2 regions of the Vibrio sp. 2-Bac 85 genome follow, and region 2 is predicted to be linked to the other one. Evidence: riboswitches for the same ligand, from Rfam matches in the RefSeq annotation. Region 2 holds a riboswitch; the other holds the start of a gene.
What was found. A riboswitch is a leader RNA that binds a small molecule or an ion and turns the genes downstream of it on or off. The one in region 2 is predicted to bind cyclic di-GMP.
Positions count from the first base shown of each region.

Region 1 (10,949 bases), on a different contig from region 2:
CGATGTGGATTCATTTTTCTATTAGGCATAACGTAATCATCAAAGAATAACTCTGGCATAAAGATCGCATCAGCGTGACGAGCATACTTAGGGGCTTGAGCTCGACGCGGGGCATAGAAATTAACACCTAATAGATCGACAATCCCCTGTTTTAATATTGTTGAATCACCTTCCACAGTCTCGGGTAATTGTTTGTGTTCAGTTAGTAATTCAACCAAGCCTGCTGGGTATTGACCTTTAGTAACAGGGTCTAGAAATGAACGATTAAAAAACCAATCTGCTATTTCAGAAGCTTTCAAGTCAGCAGAATTTTGGGAGCGTGGATAAGAGGGCGTTAAATTCAAAATAATGCCAATCTTGCCATCAAATTTTAATTCACGGTAAGCAATCACAGCCTTAGAATGTGCGATAAGCGTGTTATGAGCTACGGTTGCTGCTCGTTTAAAGTCCACTATATTTGGGTAATGAAAGTCATACAGGTAACCGCCTTCAACGGGTACGATAGGTTCATTGAATGTAAACCAATGTTTAACTCTATCGCCAAATAGTTCAAAACAGGTTTTAGCATATACAGCATAGGCTTCTACAACCTGACGAGATTCCCACCCTCCTTTATCTTGCATACACATCGGCATATCAAAATGAAAAAGATTGATAAATGGTTCAATTTCATGCGCAATTAACTCATTAATGACATTATTATAGAAATCAATCGCTTTCGGATTGACTTCACCAGTACCATTTGGAATTAATCGAGACCAACTAATTGAGGTACGAAAAGAGTTATGTCCTAGCTGCTTCATCAATGCAATATCATCTTTCCAATTGTCATAGAATGTTGAAGCATCTGCACAGCCTACGTTATTGTGGAAACGATTTGGTTCTGTTTTAAACCAATGATCCCAAATGCTGGGCGATTTTCCATCCTGTAATGATGCACCTTCTGATTGCGGTGCTGAAGTAGCGGATCCCCACCAAAAATTCTCAGGAAATTTTTTCATTTTTTGCCTCTCTGATATTAATTAATTTTCAATTTTTTTAATAATCAATTTTTAATAATCAATTTTTAATAATCAATTTTTAATAATCAATATTAAACTGCTTAGCTTGCGACCATTAATTTTTGCAATTCAGCCATCTCTTGACGGAGTAAAATAATCTCCTCTGCAACTTCTTTAGCTAACACCCCTGTCATGATATGGTCTTGGATGTGCGTCAAAATTAAGGTCATAGGCACCTTTCCCTCTCCTTCGTCAAAACCAATTAATGCAGTTTGCGTTTTGTGTACTTCAGTGAAGGCTAAATTGGCTTGCTTTATGAGTAATGATGCTCGTTCAAAATCACCATCTCGGGCAACCAACATTGCTTCCTTCGCAGCGGACTCGCCCATTGCAGCCTGTGTAAGTAGCGTCATTAGAAAGGTTTCAGAGATGTCTTCGACCGAATTTATTTCAAAAATTTCTGACATGATGTGTAATTCCTGATTAATGAATGTAAAAAGTGAATACTTTTTATTGAGCACCCCAAAAATACTTTAAAGTGCTCTACAGATTTCATCGTCTATTGTTGAAGCATAGACATGCATTATACCGCCGATGCTTTATCTGCTTTTGCGTTAGCAGCTTCTTGTTCTAGTAACTCTTTTTCATGCATTTTGAAGAATGGGTAATAAATGACATAAGCGATACATAGGTTAATCATTACCGTCACAAACGCCATAACAGACCAATTCGTTGCCCACATAGCGCCAATCGGTGCAGGTGCAGTCCAAGGTGGTATAGCAATAATACGATGCACTAACTCAAACTTGAACATACACCAAGTAAAGATGCCACAAAGCTGCGGAGCCAAAATCCAAGGTATAAAATAAGTTGGATTCATGACAATTGGAGTGCCGAATGAAACGGGTTCATTAATATTAAAAATCCCAGGAATAAGTGACATTTTACCAATCGTTCTCAAATGAATGGCACGTGATCGCAAGAATAAAAGTACTAATGCCATGGTTGCACCAGAGCCGCCGAACATAATGAAAAAATCAAGCAACGGTTGTGCAAAAATTGCAGGTAATTTTGTGCCTTCAACACCTGCTGCCAATGCATCTTGATTAGCAACTAAGTTAGATAACACAAACGGTGCAATGATCCCTCCGGTAATAGCAGAGCCATGCACACCCGCCCACCATAAAACTTGAGCAATAAAAGAGACTAATAGAAATGCAGCTAACGAGTCCGATGCAGAGATAAGCGGTTTAAATATCTCCATGATAGCTTCTGGAATAATAAAACCAGTTTCTGCATGAATAAAAAGATTGAGAGGATAAATAGTCACCATCACTATCGCAATGGGTATTAACAGGTCAAATGAATCACGTATTTTCTCTGGTACTTGATGAGGTAACTTAATACCCACATTGTATTTATGTAGTAGACGCATCATTTCCGGTACAAATATACCAATGAGAATCGCAGTGAAGATACCCGTTCCTCCCATGAATTGCATTGATAATGCGCCGTCAGAGACTGGAGCTGAAATCATCAAAAATGTTGAGAGTGATAATAAACCGGCCATAAATGGGTTCAGAGTAGAATAAAAACGAGCTAAGTTATAACCTAAACCGGTAACGATCCAAAGCGTCATAATACCCATTGTAAAATTGAATGGGTGTAGAATTTGCTCTCGGTATTCACGGGCAAATGTTGACCAAATATTAGTTGCATTTTCTCCAAAAGGAGGGAAAGCAATAACCAGTAGAAATGAACCAACAATGATAAAAGGGATTGCACCAATAAATGCATCACGAATGGCTTGCACATGTCGCTGTTGCCCGACTCGCCCAGCAACGGGGGCTACTGTACTTTGGAGGAATCCAAAGAATTTATCTTTTATAGTCATTAGCGAATCCTTTTTCTATTTGAATGTAAGTACTAATATTACAGTTGGGTATAAGGTGTTATTTATTTAGCCAAAAAATAAAATATAAATAGCAAGTCTTAAACATGAACTTTAAAAGTAAGAATACATATTTAAAATATGTTTTATAGATCTTAAGTAGGTTTTCATGTTCTAATTTTGATAAGTAATATCATTACATTAAAACCATATGGTTTTAAGTGAGTTAATTAAAAAACAATACTTCCATCACAAAACTATATGGTTTTAAATTAAAGTGATAATGTTATTAGGAGGGGTTAAAGTTGGATCTGATAGGGTTAAAAGAAACTTTAATAAGCATATAAAGCATTGAATCATATTCATTAATAATGAACATCTGAAAATTAACATTTAAATGATAAAAATCATCCACTTAAAGTTTGTTATTTAAGTTCTCTCTTTTTATAGCAACGTAAATGGTCCCCGATAATGTCGATGTTATTTAATTTAATCGGAGGCTCTTATTTTTATGAGTACTCTTAGTCGTCTGCGCTTATCCAGCCATTTTGATACTTATTTACTAGATGTTTTACCCTTGCAGTGACTTTCTTTTGCTTTCCAAAAATAAAAATTATATCTAAAAATAGCAAAGAAAAAGGCACATCGGTTCGTTCTCTGATCCAAGCTAACTATTCATTTTAAACGCATTTTTTCAGGGTGGTGCTCCATAGCCATTCTTTTTTATTATCAAATTAAGCAATGCGACTTTATATTTTCCCATCTAATCATTTATACATGACACACCCATATGGTGGTATTTTTTTGATTGTAATATGTTTTTAATGTATTGTGTGCGCGAATTAAATATAGCTTCTTTATTTAATGGAAAGATATCCATTATTGGGTTAACTCATTGTGTTTATATCCTTTTCTAGATTCGCATCATAAGTGCAGTTTCCTATATTTGATTTAAATAACCACGTAGAGATTACGCTAAGACTTTGATATTAATTTCAGACATCTCAAAGTAAAAAAAACGTAATTTATCTAAATAATATCTGGTTGTGTAGGTAGATAAAATTAAATTCAAAAGGGGAATATACCGCTTTTTAAAATAACAGTTATTGCCGCGTTGGAGCTTTTAGCTGGGTTTGCTGTTTAGGCTGTAGAATAACCCCATTTTTATAAATCTAAGGTAAGCCATTCTTTATAAGCCATTTTTTAAAATATAATAAAATGCGAGAATATGTATTTTTTCCTTAAAAAGAGAAATTATATAGAATCGTTAGGGTTACAAGCACCCAAATTCTAACGTATTAATTAACTCCGAGTGCAAGGAAATAAAATGAAAAAAGTAAAATTAGCTTCATCTGTTCTTATCGGTATATTTTTATCAGGTTGTTCAAATCGCATTGCTGACTTGACTTATGTTTCAACGAAAAATATATCACAAGAAGAGTTAGCTACGGCCACATCAGATAACGTAAGGGTTTCAGGTGAGGATTCTAGCCATATAATTATCTTCATCCCTACGGGTACTCCTAGTGCTGAAGAAGCATTAGATCGCGCAATAGAAAAAAGAAAAGGTGGCATTGCATTAAAAAATGCAACCTTACATAGTTCTTGGTTTTATATTCCATATATTTATGGAAAATCTACTATTACTGTTGAAGGTGAGGTTTTAGTGCCTTTAAAAAAATAAAATAAAGAGTAACCCTAACAAGCAATCAGCAATATTAAAAATAGTTGGCTATTGCTTGTTCTTTGGGAGTTTTAGCCTGTTATTTGGTCATTGAGGCTGAAAATGAGAAATTCTACAACCTCGTTGTTAATTTATTATTTTGGCCTGCCTCTATCTTGTGGGATCCTGTCAGTGGTTATGATGGTGCTCAATCAATTAACTACGATATGACTAAAACATATTTAAGAAAAGAAAAGGGTAAGGAATTAATTGCTTTAGAAGAACTATTAATTGCTGATCAAATCGATAATAAAACTTATCTTATTGAGAAAAGAAAGATTGAGCAAAAATACGAGTATTAATCGATTTTCGACCCTGTAAATAGTGCTGTTATCTTTTTCAGCTATATTTTGCATTAGTTAAAAATCTCTTAATCTCTTTGCGAGGTAGTAAGCTTAGCCATGCTAAGTTACCTCCTCGCAACTTTATTTCAAAACAGCGTCTAACAACAATGCTTATCAACAATACCTATCAACAATACCTATCAAAAAATCTCTTAACAATTATCCAAAACAGCGTCTAACAACAATACCGATCAATAACACTTAACCCCACAACAGAAACTAATCCTAAATTATATGCTTAGCCATATAGCGTTCACTTCACGACGGTTCTTGTCTTTAAGTGCTTGCCTAGCCAAAAAGTATAAAAGCGATTATTTTCTTTTTCAAAAAATTATAGCCAGCCCAATAGTTGCCACCATAAGTAATCAAGTGGCATTAACACCACTATGGTTAATATCGCTAACGGTATCGTTATTTTTACTAAGCTCGTAAGTGACTCCCTTGATAACTGCATGGCAAGCACTAAAGGAGCTACTTGATAAGGGAATAATACAGTTGAAAAGCCAATAACTTGTGTCATTAATACTGCGGGTAATGAAAGTCCTGTGGCTTGTGCAAAATCAGTGGCCATCGGTGAGAGTACGGTAGGGACACCGGGAACAGTTGTTACTAATCCTGTTAATGTTGAAATAAGTGAAAGCGACATAAAACTAAAAAAGCCGTTTTCCGATGCGCTCGGTAATAAATGAGTGAATGCTTCTCCCATAAACGCACCTACACCTGAAACATTAACCAATGTGCCTAAGCCGAGTGCTGCAGCAACAAATACGACGGTACCAAAATCAACTGAACTGTTAAATTTCTTTGTTTCAAGTACACCCCATCGTGGTAATAATAAAACGATAGTCGCAACAAGACCGACCCAAGCTGGGTTCACACCATGTATTGAGTCAGTGATCCAAAACAGTAAGGTGAGTCCGAGAATAATGACAACTTTTCTTTGTAATTTATTGATATGTATATGGTCACTCGGTTCATTTGTATCCTGAGCATGCAGGCTCTTAGTAGGTTTGTCGACAATTGACGCAGGAAAAAACTTCAATACTAAGTATATAATTAAGAGTGATTTAACAATTCCTAGTATTGGAAAATGTAATAGTAAATATTCCATATAACCAAAGTGTACATTAAACAGTGTTTCACTGGATCCGACTAAAATCATATTAGGAATATTTGCTGGTAGTACCGCAAAACTAGGCATGTTGCATGAAATTGCTAACGCCGTTGCCACACCTTTACGGCCATTACTTCCTTGAGCAAAGCCCACATGCTCAGCAAGCGCCATCCCCACTGGAATTAATACCACGGCGCGACCAACTGAGGAGGGCATAATAAACCCTAAAATAATGGCACTAAACACTAACCCTGAGATAAGTCGTGGATAGCTAAGTGTTAAATGTGGTGCAATGAATGAAGCACATTTTTTATCTAAAGCTGAGGTGGAAATAGCTGAGCCAATAATAAACCCTGAAATAATCAGCCAAACAGCGGTGGATGAGAATCCTGAAAATAAAGCACTAGGTTCGATTAATTGCAATATCACTGATAAAGCAAAAAACATTAATCCAGTTAAGAAAGGGGGGAGCAGTGAAGCACTCCAACAGGTCAGAGTTATTAGTATAACTGCAGCGCTATATGAAAATGAAACGGGATAGTTTGCTAATGGAAACGCCATCATATAGAGAGCAGCAGCAATAGCGGTAAATGCAGCTATGCTTTTAAAATTAAGTGTAGGCGCCACGACAGTGATCCTTGTTATGTTGAAAAATGTTGCAACGAAGACGTTGATGCGTCTATGATATCTAACCTTTGTTGGCGTTTTAAGTGGTTATTATGACAAAAGATATCGCTAATGCGACAATGTTGCCTCCAAGCAATGTCGCTTTTATTGTAGACTCGACCAAACCTGTACTTACCCATCAAAGAAGTATGCCGGCAGAAGCTAACATCATGTCCCATGCTCATCCTCGAGGTCAATTATTATGGGCTGAGAAAGGTGTATTGCGAGTGACAGGAGAAGAAAACGTTTGGGTTGTTCCTTCTTCACATGCAATGTGGATCCCTGGTGATATTACCCATCAAGTTAGTAGCGAAACCAATACACGTATTCGTAATTAATACCCGTTACCACTCAATATGCATTATTCAGTCGCTAACTCGGACATCAAGACAAGGCGTAACATGACGACAATGGTTAATCCTTATCGAATGTTACAACGCAGTATTGGTTTTCGAGTTAGCGACCCACAGGGCATGCCGTGAGATAACCATCTTCGTTGTTATAAAGTTTCGATTTAACTCATTATATCTTCAACTTTATGCCTAGAACCTGTTCACCTCACGTCTTGCTGATTTTTGCATCTTGAATGATAACGGGTATGTATCGACCCCAGTTATAAAGTACGGAAGCAAGAACAAACGATAGTGATGGTCGCTATTAGTCCGCTATTACAACAAATAATATTGCGTTTAACTGATACCAAACAAACATTATCTGAAATACGTAAACAACGATTGGGTTTAGTCGCAATCGATGAATTAGAAATCTTGCCCGCGGTTAACGCGTGTATACATTCAGGACATGATCCAAGGTTGCAACGTCTAGTTAGCTATATCGTGCTGCACCCTAAGCAGTCGCTCTCATTAGTAGAATTATCTAGGTTAGCTGGCGCAAGTGTAAGAACCATTGAACGACTCTTTAAAACTGAAACTGGTATGACCTTTCGTCAATGGCGAAGCCGGTTTCGATTAATGAATGCATTGGTGCAATTATCTGAAGGTGAAAGTTCAACGGCCGTAGCCTATGAATTAGGGTATAAAAGTGTCAGCAGTTTTATCCAAGCGTTCAAAATACAGTTTGGTTGTACACCGCAAGAATACAATAGGCGCCAATTATTGTAGGTTGCTAATAAACTAATCTAACGCATTATCTATTGATACCTGTTAAATGCTGTTTCGTTATTTTTTATGTAAAGGGCTGCTTCATTATTGGGCTACTTAATAGACTACGTAATTGATCATTTAATAGATTACGTAACCAAGGTAATTTGTTACCAAAATTAACATTTCCCTTTTATCCATTTTTCCTGACGTTCAAAAAATAACTTGGTCCTTATTACGCGAATCCAAAGAGTAATTAGATTGCGATTATTTGAAACAATAGACTGCTACAGATAAGTGTTATATTTTTTTGATTTATTAATAATTAATTTTAATGCGTTGATAAATAATGATATTTACATTTTATTGCTTTATAAAGGATGTTTCGAATTTGTATTAAAATTTAAGCGTGCTATAAATAATTGTCTAATTTAATTTTTATCAATTCGATAAATTAATATCATAAATAATAATCTATTGCGCTAATGCATCTGATTCAGTAATTACAATATTATTAGCTAGAAAAAGGCAACTTAAGGGAAACCTTAATACGCAAAACCACCGGCCTATTGACAATTTATTGTCTACGGTAGCGGAGTTACCGAGGCCATGATACTTCTCATTTATCCTCTTTATTTTTTTCTTCTGTTATATATAAAAATTTCTGAATCATCACTTTTGTTGGAGACAAAAATGATGATTTTAAAAACCACGCTATTTAAAGCGATGTTATGTCTTTTTCCTGTTCTATTAATGGGTTGTGGTTCATCTGGCTCATCAAGTTCAGAGTCAGCTAAAGTATCAGAACAAGCTGATTCAAATGAAGAATCTGCTGCTAAAGAGTCATTAGATACAATAATCGCCACAGAAGATGATGCAGTAGAAGACTCTACTTCAGAGAACACTCTAGTTGAGGACTCAAGAAGTGAGACTCCTATTCTTAGTGGGTCGATTGATAATGGAGCGATTGTTAATGAATCTATTCTTGAAGAAGAAAGCACACAACAAACGGATACGTCTTCAAATACCGATGATTTACTCAGCACTCCTGAGTCAGAACAAGCGAGTGAAGTCGATTTATATATCACTTGGGGTGATAATTCTGATAATGAAGTAGAATTTATTATCGAGCGCCGTATTCAATCTAATGTTGATTATGGAACTACGTATTATGTTGCTGAAAATACAACATCATATAATGACGAAGGTGTTCAAGTAGGTGAAACTTACTGCTATCGTGTTAGTGCATCAAACAGTATTGGTAAATCGTCATCGTCTGAACAATGTATAGAATTATAATTTCAGTCCAAATCTAAGCCAAACCAAACACTCTGTTTGGCTTTGCAAATAAATCACTTTCTTATTCCATATCAAAACCCAGTGCTGGCATCGCACTGATATCAATACTATACGTTTGCGCTGATCATGGTATTTATCGTAGTATTTTATCCTGTTTGGCTTTGCTAAAAGCAATTGATGATTTGCTAAGGCTTAACGTGGCGGGATCTAACTATGTTGAGCATGGTCTTATTTAAAGTGATTTTTAGATCATGGTGCAAAAGGTAATGCTTTCTCGGTTAGCTCTACACTCTTATGAGTCACTTAAAAGTAACCTATCCCAATTATAAGATTCTAATCTAAACGTAGAGCAAATTGCCTTAGATAAATAAAGTTATTATAACACAATTGGCGCATTCAAATTCGTACCTATTATTAACTATTAATTTTGCCAATTCTGCTGAAATTAAATATATGACTGAAGATGATTTAAATCAATGGGGAAGGCAATACTGACCCCATCCATTGATACTTTTTTATTACCTGCTTATTCAAAGACTGGAAGTTATTTAAAGCGGATCACTAGCTCATGAAGATCGTCAGCAGTTTTACTCAGGTCATTAATAGAAGAGGCTGCATCGCTTGTAATAGTTACATTGTCATCGGTTAAGTCTGAAATACTGACTACTTGGCGATTAATATCTTCAGATACGTGAGTTTGCTGTTCAACAGCTGCGGCGATTTGGATAGACATATCTGAAATTTTACCAACAGAGTCAACAATGCCATTAAGCATTTCCCCACTCTCTAATACCCTTTCTAAACCGTTATTTGCTTCAATGGTGCCTTTTTGTACGTGAGCGACGGCATCGTCTGTTTTTTGGGTTAATAATTCAACGATATTATAAATCTCACTGGTTGAATCTTGTGTATTTTTGGCAAGGTTCCTCACTTCATCGGCAACAACCGCAAAACCTCTGCCTTGTTCGCCTGCTCGAGCGGCTTCAATCGCGGCATTTAATGCAAGTAAATTGGTCTGTTTTGCAATTTTCTCAATCATATTCGTCGCTGTAGCAATTAACTTTGCTTGTTCTGATACGCTAATAACCGATTGACTAATGGTTTGCACCGTTTTTCGTAGTTCATTGATTGAATCACTGGTAACTTTAGCTAGTTGTTTACCTTCTGTAGCAAGCCCAAATGCAGTTTCAGTATATTTTGCCGTATCATTAACTCGTTCAGAGACCTCTGCAATTGTTGATGTTATTTCATTCATTGCAGTTGCAACTTGAGTGGTTTCTGACTGTTGTTGCTCCAGGCTATTTTAGAGTTTTGCACGAGTGTCGATGATTGATGAGAGCTTGCAGAAACTTTTTTTGCCGCATCTTCAATACGACTAATAATAGTTGTTAAATGAGCCTGTTGACTAAGAGTTGCCACTTCTAAACTACCCAGCATACCAGTGTTGTTTGTATAGGATTGCACTGCTTGTTCGTGAGAAAAGTTATGTTTTAAACATTGAGACAAATTAGTGATAATGCGCTTTTTTACCGCGCTAACCCAAATGCCATATAAAATAGTTGAACAAGCAAGAAGGCTAAATGCAACTGGTATTGACCCTGCTATATAACTAACAATAGACAAAATCAACATGACACTTATAAATATAGTTGGCGCTGAAACAGGCGCAGGTTTCTTTAGTCCCTTTCCTGCAGTTACTCGTTTATAAAGCTTTTCTGCTCTTTCGACATTCTCCTGTTTAGGGCATGACCGAACAGACTCATAGCCAATAATTACACCATTTTCAGTCACGGGTGTGACATAGGCATCAA
Region 1 covers NZ_JALAAB010000011.1:23,577-34,525, reverse strand. The annotation lists gene MT390_RS12340 (glycoside hydrolase family 1 protein) at 1-1,001, opposite strand, end outside; gene MT390_RS12335 (PTS lactose/cellobiose transporter subunit IIA) at 1,103-1,468, opposite strand; gene MT390_RS12330 (PTS sugar transporter subunit IIC) at 1,585-2,895, opposite strand; gene MT390_RS12325 (hypothetical protein) at 4,220-4,576, shown strand; gene MT390_RS12320 (hypothetical protein) at 4,621-4,917, shown strand; gene MT390_RS12315 (SLC13 family permease) at 5,291-6,700, opposite strand; gene MT390_RS12310 (AraC family ligand binding domain-containing protein) at 6,793-7,077, shown strand; gene MT390_RS12305 (helix-turn-helix domain-containing protein) at 7,387-7,860, shown strand; cyclic di-GMP riboswitch class I at 8,357-8,445, shown strand; gene MT390_RS12300 (hypothetical protein) at 8,533-9,138, shown strand; gene MT390_RS12295 (methyl-accepting chemotaxis protein) at 9,683-10,393, opposite strand; gene MT390_RS12290 (PAS domain-containing protein) at 10,390-10,949, opposite strand, start outside.
Region 1: it holds a riboswitch for cyclic di-GMP, as region 2 does, so the genes downstream of both, MT390_RS12300 (hypothetical protein) here and MT390_RS03535 (fibronectin type III domain-containing protein) in region 2, are expected to answer to the same signal.

Region 2 (10,949 bases):
AGTGAAAGTTCATAGCTAATTGAATTCACAGGAATAGGATAACCATTCTCGTTGGTAATAGTAAATGTAGGGTTCAGTTCAATACGATCCATTGATACTTCACCTAGTGCAATTGATTTGTAACCTACTTGTGGTTGTTTAAAAAGACCTTCTGTTAATGTTGAACATCCTGATACCAAAGTTATCATGGCAACAACTATTAAATTTTTAATCATAATTTTTCCTGTTAATTTAAGTTCTAGTAAAGCAGTATTTACAACTCGTTGTTGAATAGCGCAATGTTGATACCCCATATCATGAGTTACAACTTATTATTTATAGTTTTCAACATTTATTATAACAGAATCAATAGTTAGTTCTTTGAATTGAAATAAGAACAAGATAAAAATATTGCATGAATTAAACAAGTCAAAAGCTCAACCTAGTTATAAACAATTGTTATGAAAAATAATAATTTCTTCATTACTTATATAGAATCTTTGTCCACTTAAGTGATTGACTTGCGATATAAGGTCAACTTTATATGCTCACTTGTGTCCGGGAAACCTATCGTTCTTTACAAATAAACCTGATGGTCAATAGAGCCTAACCAAGTATAAAAATAAAACTTCATTTATCTTATTACTTGAGTTCAGATCCTGTATTGACCATAAGTTTGTTTTTAATCAATGATACGTTACTTAGTCAATTGATTAAAAAGCAGTTTTTGTTATTGTTGCCTAAATAAAAACGATTATAACTTACAGCTTTTAGGAGATCGTCATGGAGTACAATAATTTTATCATTGCAAGAGCATTGCATATTGTTGCAATTGTAATGTGGATTGGTGGTGTTGCATTTGTTACTACGGTTTTGATTCCATCTATCCGTAGTGCAAAGTCTATCGATAATAAATTGCATCTATTTGAAATGCTTGAGGGTAAGTTTGGCTTTCAGGCTAAATTAACAACGGTTATAACAGGTATTTCCGGTTTTTACATGCTAGATGTGATGAATGCATGGTCAACAATGAACTGGTGGATTCATATTATGATTTTTGTCTGGTTTATTTTTACCTTAGTATTGTTTCTCTTGGAGCCGCTTATTTTACATCGGTGGTTTCATCAACAAGCTGAAAAGAATACTGAAAAAGCATTTTTCTATTTACAGTTGATGCATACTATATTGCTTTCAGTTAGTTTAATTGCTGTTTTTTGTGGTGTAGCTGGCGCACATGGTTTATTTTTTTAATTTATTGAATTCAAGTAATAACAACACATTTATTATTTAATAAAAGCAAATATTACAGTGCGTGCATTCCTAGTACTGTGGATATTCAGTATAAGGAAAAATGTAAGGTTTATATTGAGTCAATGCGATTTAAAGCATGCATTACGTTGACATGACCGCTATTTTTAGCAAACTAATAACCGTTAAGGAACCGTGTTTAACGCGTTCCTATCTATATTAGACATAGTGGAAATAGTAGGCGGACTATTAAGTTATGTACTAACGACCTAGTAGTTTTTTAAACATGCTTGAAATGATGGAGGCAAAACTAATTGTTTCAGCATTTGAGGCGCTATCTGCACTTTCAGCTTTAATGGCGGCTTTATTGTCTGGAATAGATTTTATCAATTTTGATAAACTGTCTTCGTCAAAAATGAACCCATTACTATCATTCTCTTGCTGATCATATTTATCGATTAATAAATCCAGTATATTGATGATAGTACTGGTTTTATTGAGTGAACCTATATTATCAAACACTGCACCATTACCTAATTCCACAATCCGCCTACGGGCACGGAAATCTTTTCTTTGCTGGCTGAGTTCTTTCCAACTTAATTGATTAACGGTGGTAAGTATTTTATGGTCATTGCGCCAATATATTGCATCTTTACCAATGATTAACCCCCTATGAAACTGAGTAAATGAGGTACGCATTGCGGCTAAGATATATTCTTGGTCAGGAATATCTAAAACAGCGCGTGCATAATGCTCGATTTCTTGTGGCACAAGAGGATTCATATTAAAATTATTTTCACCATGGTAATAAGTCAAAATATTTATTACTTCATCCAACATGTTCATTTGTAACTCCTTGATAAAATTAAGGTACCTATCTTACCTAGGTTTAACAGGTATATACAGGCTAAAAATATACTTCACTTCTCGTTTTTACTATATTTTGTATGACAAATGTAAGTAGCAGTTTTGATCGTGGTATTTTACTTATTAAAATCGATAACAATTTAATCTCATGGTTACAATTGCTTTTGGGAATCAAGGAACAGCAGATACTATCTGCGCAGGGTTAATAAAAAGATTTCAACCTATTTTTATGAGCGAGTTTAGTGTAGAATCCCGCCTTTATTTTTGAATAACTTGCAATAAAAATATCAGAATTTAAAGCGTTATTATTTGATGCTTTCTTATCCTTTTTCTTCTATAACAAATAATGAAAACAACTATGAAAAATATAACGATAGCAACGCACAATGGTAACTTTCATGCGGACGATGTGTTCAGTATCGCAGCCCTTAAATATATCTTTCCAACTTTTGAACTAGTAAGAACACGTAACTTAGATGTTATTCAAGAGGCTGATTTAGTGATTGATGTGGGTGACGAATATGACCCAGAAGAAGGGCGCTTTGACCATCATCAACGCGGTGGAGCCGGGGAGCGTGAAAATGGTATTCCATATTCATCATTTGGCCTAATTTGGAAAAAGTATGGGCTAACGATTTGTAATAATGATCAAGATGTTGCAAATTCAGTGGATGCCGGTTTAGTTTCTACCATTGATGCAATAGATTGTGGACATGTAGAAGGGGTTGCTCAAGGCATTAGTTTAAGCCAAACTATTTCGATGTTTAACCCTACCTGGCAAGAAGATGGTGATTTTGATAGCTGTTTTGACCAAGCGGTAGAGTTTGCTCACGTCGTTCTATCTCGTTTTATTGCCTCTGCTAATGGTGGAATAAGCGCTAAAGCTATTGTTGCGAAAGCTATTACCGAAGCAGCAGATCCCCGCCTTATTGTACTGCAACAATATACGCCATGGAAAAGAACGGTGCTTAATTTGTCTAAAGAAGCATTGTTTATGGTTTATCCATCTCAATCGGGACATTGGAGAATTCAAACTGTTCCTGTTGAACTTGGTTCTTTTGAAGATAGGAAGTCGCTACCTAAGTCATGGGCTGGTTTATCGGATGAAGCATTACAACAAGAAACAGGCCTGACAGACGCTATGTTTTGCCATAATGGTTTATTCATTGCTGGTTGTGAATCTTTTGAAAACACCATGAAAATGGCATCAATGGCACTTTCTGAATAGTTTTTTAGCCATAAGTTAACAAGCTGAGTATTTGTCTCGCTTGTTAACTGCTTAAGATTTCAATTTAGCCCTTCAACACCTTCTTTAATTGTTCTATTCAACTCCATTCTTTGATCGAAGTTCCTTAAATGAAGCAAATATATATGCGCATCACGAAAAACGAATTGGTTGCTCCAAGGCGGTAAATTGATTTGTATCATTTTATTTACTACATATTTGATTAGTTGATTTTTAATCCAAAAATAAATTAAATGTTAACATATTGATTTTGCGATAAATAAAATAAAAGTTGAAAATATTTGTCTATTCCTTTGGTATTATTTTTTTTCTGTTCTATATTTTCTGGGCGGTAAAGATTTACCGAATACTTATAAACTTTTCTCATTTAGATGTTTACATATTGTAGCTAGAAAAAGGCAAACTAAGGGAAACTTTAGGACGCAAAACCACCGGCCTGTGGACAATTAATTGTCTATGGCAGCGGGGTTACCGAGGCGGTAAATATTATCCCTCCACTTTTTTAAACATATAATACAATGTCACTGGACGCTGAATGATCACTTTTGTGGAGGCAAAAATGAATCAGCACCTTTTTAGCGTAAAAAAATCATCTCTTGTTTTATTTTCACTTTTAGCAGGTAGCTCAATGGCTTCTGCTGAAAACCTAAAAATAAATTGGACCGATAACTCTACTAATGAAGATGGCTTCATTATTGAAAAAAGAATTCAAGAAAGTGACCTATTTGAGATTGTTTCTACTCTTCCAGCTAACGCTAGCAATTTTACAGATTCTAACGTTATTGTTAATCAAACTTACTGCTACCGCATTGCTGCATTTAATCAAGCAGGACAAAGTACTTCTGATGAATCATGTTTAGAAGTCTATGAAGTTGCAAGCTCAGAAACGCCAGTAGAACCAACTACACCAGCAGATACTACAACTCCAATTGAAACAGATACTCCAGCAGATACAGGTATCATTTACACAGCGACTGACATCGCCATCTCACATGAGTTTACAAGTAAACCAAGTATCATTGAAGTGGGTGAAAAAGAGTTATATTCATTTAGAAGTGAAGCTGCTTATAACGAAGGATATAGCGACGATAGTATTGCAAATAGTCAATTTTCAGTTAATGCAGGTAACGTCGGTTATAAGGACCGTAACTACTTTAGTTTTCAGGAGAATGGAACTGAGTTGACTAATGGTTATGCGTCAATGAAATTTAATACAGGTAATAAATTATCATTTGATTTAGTAGGAAATGGCCAAGAACAAAATGCAACTTTGTATATGCAAGCAGGTGCATGGAGCCACAATGCATCAAGCGTTATTGTCACTGTAGGTAATGAAGTAGAGACTATTACGTTACCAAGAGGTTACGCTTGGACCTACTTTTCTGTTTCTATTGCATATGACGGTTCAACACCCGTTTCTATTAGCACCGATAGCGACGTAGGTGGTTATAGTTCAGTAATGTTTGCTGGTATTGTATTAAACAATGCAATAACAGCTGTAGAAGAAGTTGAAGCTGTAGAGGCTGTAAAATATGCGGCGCTTCTTTCTGTTGATGCCAAAGCCGGCTATACAATTGATGTTGCAGACGCAGAGTTTATGACACACGATATGCAATCAGGAAATCATGATCTTACAGATGCACAAGTTGAATCAATCTCATTTTCTGGCAAAACTTATGATGTTACGAAACGTTACACCTTCACTGACCAGAATGGTAATGACTTCGTCGGCTATAAAGGTATGAGCTGGAAGGAAGAGAATGGTGTTGCACTTAAACTTAAAAGTGGTGAGTCTCAAGTTAATGTAGCTTCTCTATACTTTTCAGCGGGTGCTTGGACTAGAGAAACTGCTGCTGTTGAAGTTGTGATTAACGGGGTAAGCGAGATTATCGAGTTAAGTTCAGGTTATTCTTGGAAATATATGCAGGTAGACGTTGAATTTGAAGGTGAGTTAGATATTGATATTCATCCAGTAGGTACGATAGGTGGTTACAGCGCCTTCAACTTTGCTGGTGTTACATTGAACTAATCAAAGTTTAAAACCCAACATTAAAAACCGAAGCTTAATAGCTTCGGTTTTTTTGTTTTATGAACTCATCAAGTATTCGAGAATTGATACAGCTCCTTAATTGCCCTGTAATAAAAAGAGACTGTAATAAAAATGTGTGGCAGTGTTAAACCCTCACTAGCAATATCTACTCTTGATTGGTTAATTTACCTTTAACGTTATAAAACTAATTTCACAATATTTATTCCGAACCATATAAACATCTGAACAATATTGCTGGTCAAAATCAATAAAAACTCCTTGTTCTCAATCCCAATTACTAACTATTATTCAATCAAACGCCTTGCCCTCATTATTTTTTACTTCGCAATTTTTGACCATGTAATTAAGCGGAATGGAATTGCTCAAAAAAACTAGTTATTCGTAGTGATAAAAAAATTAAACATATCCATATTTAATGTTGTACATCCTACTAACCATTCTAAAGATTAAAAATTTATGATAATTCAGCCCTTCAATGTCAAATAAACCCTTTTTTATAGCGGTAGAATTTTTGTTGTTACTCACTAACCGCATTATGATAGTGTTTAACTAGTTTTGATTGCTTATATAGATGACACAGTTAACTAATAGGGGGATAGAACATGAAAAAAACGCGCACAGAATCTGACAGTATGGGAGAGCTTGAAGTTGACATTAATGCTTTATATGGAGCGCAAACACAACGAGCAATTAATAACTTCCCTGTAAGTGGCCTTAAATTACCGGAATCATTTATTAGTGCTTTGTTATTAATTAAGTCAGCGGCCGCGACTGCAAATATGACGTTAGCACATTTATCTAAAGAGAAAGGGAAAGCGATTAATCTCGCTATTGATAAGTTATTAGCAGATGCAAATCTAATGGACCATTTTCCCGTTGATATTTATCAAACAGGGTCTGGTACTAGTACTAATATGAATGCTAATGAAGTCATTGCAAATGTAGCGAGTCAAATTTGTGGCGAAAAAATACATGCAAATGACCATGTTAATTTTGGCCAAAGTAGTAATGATGTGATACCAACAGCTATCCATGTTAGTGCATCAATTGCATTGCATAATAACCTTATTCCTGCGTTAAAATCATTATCTAGTACTATTCATATTAAAGCGCAAGAACTTGATGCTTACACTAAGAATGGACGCACGCATTTAATGGATGCAATGCCGATACGTTTTAGCCAAAGCTTAAATAGCTGGGCAACGCAAATAGAGCAAAACATTAAGCACTTAGAGTTGTTACAACCGAGTATTCAACGTTTAGCTCAAGGTGGAACGGCCGTCGGAACGGGTATCAATGCTGATCCTGCTTTTGCTAAAGTATTTAATACCGCTCTGTCAGATATAACTGGAATTACATTTAAACCTAGCAATGATTTTTTTGCTGCAATCGGTACTCAGGATACTGCCGTCGCATTATCAGGACAACTTAAAACAACCGCGGTATCTATTATTAAAATTTCCAATGATTTGCGCTGGATGAATTCGGGACCTTTAGCTGGATTGGGTGAAATTAAACTCGAAGCATTACAGCCTGGTTCTTCTATTATGCCCGGTAAAGTTAACCCTGTGATCCCTGAATCTGCATGTATGGTCGGTGCGCAAGTGATCGGCCATGATGCAGCTATAACCATTGCTGGGCAATCGGGGAATTTTGAATTAAATGTAATGTTACCCCTAATTGCTCATAATCTAATGTCGAGTATCGACCTTTTATCCAATGTCAGTGTGTTATTAGCAGATAAAGCGATTAAAACCTTCACGGTTAATACACAAAAAATAAACGACACATTAGCTCGAAACCCAATATTGGTAACTGCGTTAAACTCGCTAATTGGTTACGAAAAAGCTGCTGTGATTGCAAAAATAGCCTATCAAGAAGGGCGGCCAATTATTGATGTAGCAGAACAACACACCGATCTTACCAGAGATAAATTGGAGGTTTTACTTAATCCTATCAAGTTAACCGAAGGTGGTATCCCTCATTAAGCAATGATAAAAATTAATTGTTAATTGTTAATTGTTAATTGTTAATTGTTAAATAAAACCAAATCATATTTGAAGTGTATTTGTAATAACTCAACGTAAATATGCTAACCTAATTTTGGTTATGGCCGCATAAACGTATCGAGTAATGTCCTTTATACGTCATTTTTATGCCTAGAACCTGTTTACCTCATGATTTGCTGTTTTTTGCACCTTGGGTTACAACGGGTATATGTAGCATTTTTTTATAATTTTTAGAGGAACGAATGAACAGTTCAATTACATCTTTTATGAGAAACTTTTTCTCAAGAGCGTTAACCATCATCTTTTTTGGTTTAGCTATTATTCTTGTTATTTCACTATTTACGAACGCAGTACAAGGTTTGATAGCACAATCTGATTTAACTGAAATCCTGCTCAAAAGTATTAACACTGGGATCATTGCTTTGGCCGTATTTGAACTTGCGCTCATTATTAATAAAGAGTACTCAGAGCCTGGTGAAGATGATAATAAAAATGCAATTGAAACTTTACGTGGTACCTTACCAAGGTTCATTGGTACTGTATGCGTGGCATTATCTTTAGAAGGTTTGATCATGGTTATTAAATATAGCCAACTAGATTTAGCTGGTAACTTGTATTATCCCGTAGCGATCATTACCAGCACTGCATTGCTTTTATCATCACTGGCCCTTTTCTTGTATTTAACTGATAAACAAAAATAAATATTTAATTAGTTATTACAGCTTAAAAAAATAAATCTAGAAATTATTCAACGACATAGTAAAAAAGCCTTCAAAATTTAATAGGTCTGAAGTGACCCCATTAAGTTTTGAAGGCTTTTTGTTATCTACTGAAAATATAAAATACGCAGTAAATTGTAAGTGACTTATAGGTAAATACCACTATCAATGAACTGCGAGTTAAGTACTATTGACCTCTGTTTATAATCTAGTACGTTTACGATTTAAAACGTTTTACTAAATCATCTAAACTTGACGCCATACATTTTAATGAGTCCGTTGATGATTCAATATTCTGAGAGGCTTGCGCACTTTGTTCTGTACTGTCACTGATATTCACCACATGGATATTAATTTCATTGATCACGGCAGATTGCTCTTCAGTAGCGGTCGCAATTTGCATATTAAGATCTGAAATATGTTGAACATTTATAACAATTTCACCCAAGACTTCATTTGTTTTATGTGTCGCTTTTAGTCCAAGAATTGCTTGCTCTCTACTTTTATGCACTGAATCCACTGCCATTTTCGAACCATCTTGTAATTCAGATATCATTTTATGAATTTCATCGGTTGATTCGTTCGTTTTCTTAGCAAGATTTCTGACTTCATCGGCTACTACAGAGAAACCTCGACCGTGTTCTCCTGCTCGTGCTGCTTCAATTGCGGCATTTAGTGCTAGTAGATTAGTTTGATCTGATAGACCACGTATCACATCAAGAATACCGCTGATCGAATCACTGCGTTTAGCTAAATTTTCAATACTAGAGGTTACACTTTCCATATCGTCAGCCATATGGCTTATGGTAGCTGTCGATTCATTAACAACTATCTGTGCTTGGGCTGTCATGTTAGTAGCTTCATTGGTTGTTTGCGCCGCTACACCTGCATTATTAGCTATCTCCGCGATAGTACTGCCCATTTCGTTAATAGCAACGGACACCTGATGTGCTTCATCACGTTGTTTGTCTAATGATACTTTAGAGGCGTTAGCATCTTGATAAACATTCTCAGAAGCATTCTTTATGTCAGTTGATGTTGACTTAACATCTTGAACAACAGTGCGGATATTAGCTACAAATGCATTAAAGCCTTTTGCCAACTCGGATATCTCATAAGCACCATTTTCGTTAATTTTATAGGTGAGATCTCCTTCTCCTTCACCTAATTCACGAAAGGTAACAGCCATTTCTTTAATTGGCAGTACTAAACGGTTGCCTATAACAATACTTATTAACACAAATAATATGGTCACGATAACAAACATCATTAGCATATAGTTTCGAGACTCATCCAAGCCTGCATACAGTTCAGATTTAGGTACTTCGGCTATTACATACCAACCTAAACTGTTTATATAACTGGTCGAAATAACAAAATCACCTACTTCTTGGAAAGCAAAATTTTGCTTGTTAAATAGTTTATCCTTGTCAATATTTGCATATATATCCTGGATATTTTTATTCTCAGCATAGTCTCTGTTTCTATGAACTTTAACTAAGCCATCTTGATCCGCTAAGTAGACAAAACCACTTTGTTCAATCTTGAAGTTTGTTAAGAATTTAGCGATTTCATCAAAGGATTTAGAAACACCTGAAGATCCACGGCCATTAACCTGCTGATAGTTAACAAAGATATCGATAGAACCGTCAGAGTTAGTATAACTACTTGCAGACTCTTCTATACCACTTTGCTTAAATTTGAAAAACCAACTGTCATGATCGTTATTTTGTAATTGACGTAAAAAACCTTCTTGATTCCAATATTTAGCTGTATTGAGGTCGATGTATGAGGCATTACTTAATCCATTAGCTTTGGCTACGTCTCCTAAATACTTAACCAACATTTTTTCACCTGCCGCATCTTCACCGTTATCTACCCAAGAGGCAATAAAAGCATTACTGGCAATTGCTTTGGTTAACGCTTTCATTTGGGATATTTCACCATTAACGGCTTCCTCAACTCGTTGTACTAAGTTAGGAAGTTCAGAGTTTTCCAAACGATTAAGCAATTGGTCTCGTGATTTCATTTGAGCAACAAATGCAATCACACTGGTCGATACAATGACGGCAAGTAAAATCGTCAATATTAATCTATTTTTGATAGAAAGTGAGCGCATAAAAACCTTAATTTATATAGATATTAGGACTTAAAAAGAGCAGGTAAAGTAACATTCGTAGCATTAAAATTACTATAAATATCAATAGAATTGCTCAATAGAGGTAGAAGTGTAGCACTTAGTAAATAGTTAACCATTAATTGAAGATATTTTTATTAATATTTTTTTTAAGAAAATTATAGGTATTTTATCCTGTATTATTTACATTAACTTAACTGATTATCAGCTCGGTTAAGTACATCTGAAAGTAAGATAAATTGACAATTTATAGCGTGTCTTTATCTCTAAATCTCACAAAATTGAGTATTAAAGATGAAGTAAATAAAGGTGAATAAAGAAGAACACATTAAATAATGGATCAATGTTACCCATTTTAAAAAGGTTAATTGAGCGCGGAATGCTGCACTTGAGCTTGGCCTTAAATGTCGCTGCTTAGTCGCGCCACTAAGAGTTAAATTTTAGTGGTGCCACTAAATGGCGCTATTAAATAATAACTGGTAACTTTTCCTGAAGGGTATTACATCTAACTTATTGTATCAAAGAAAGAAATAATTTTTGAGTAAACTGAGGCCCATTATAAATTTAGAATAACAGAAAGCTTTTCGTTTGGAATTTAGTCATCGACACAATACAGCTTATTAGGTCGATGATTGAATGAAAGCGATCATAAATATTGGCAACTTATAAGCGTTAATAAATATGATCCTGTTGT
Region 2 covers NZ_JALAAB010000002.1:131,495-142,443, reverse strand. The annotation lists gene MT390_RS03555 (LEA/WHy family protein) at 1-215, opposite strand, end outside; gene MT390_RS03550 (hypothetical protein) at 763-1,230, shown strand; gene MT390_RS03545 (hypothetical protein) at 1,489-2,073, opposite strand; gene MT390_RS03540 (MYG1 family protein) at 2,453-3,322, shown strand; cyclic di-GMP riboswitch class I at 3,728-3,816, shown strand; gene MT390_RS03535 (fibronectin type III domain-containing protein) at 3,900-5,369, shown strand; gene MT390_RS03530 (class II fumarate hydratase) at 5,993-7,378, shown strand; gene MT390_RS03525 (hypothetical protein) at 7,642-8,100, shown strand; gene MT390_RS03520 (methyl-accepting chemotaxis protein) at 8,336-10,204, opposite strand.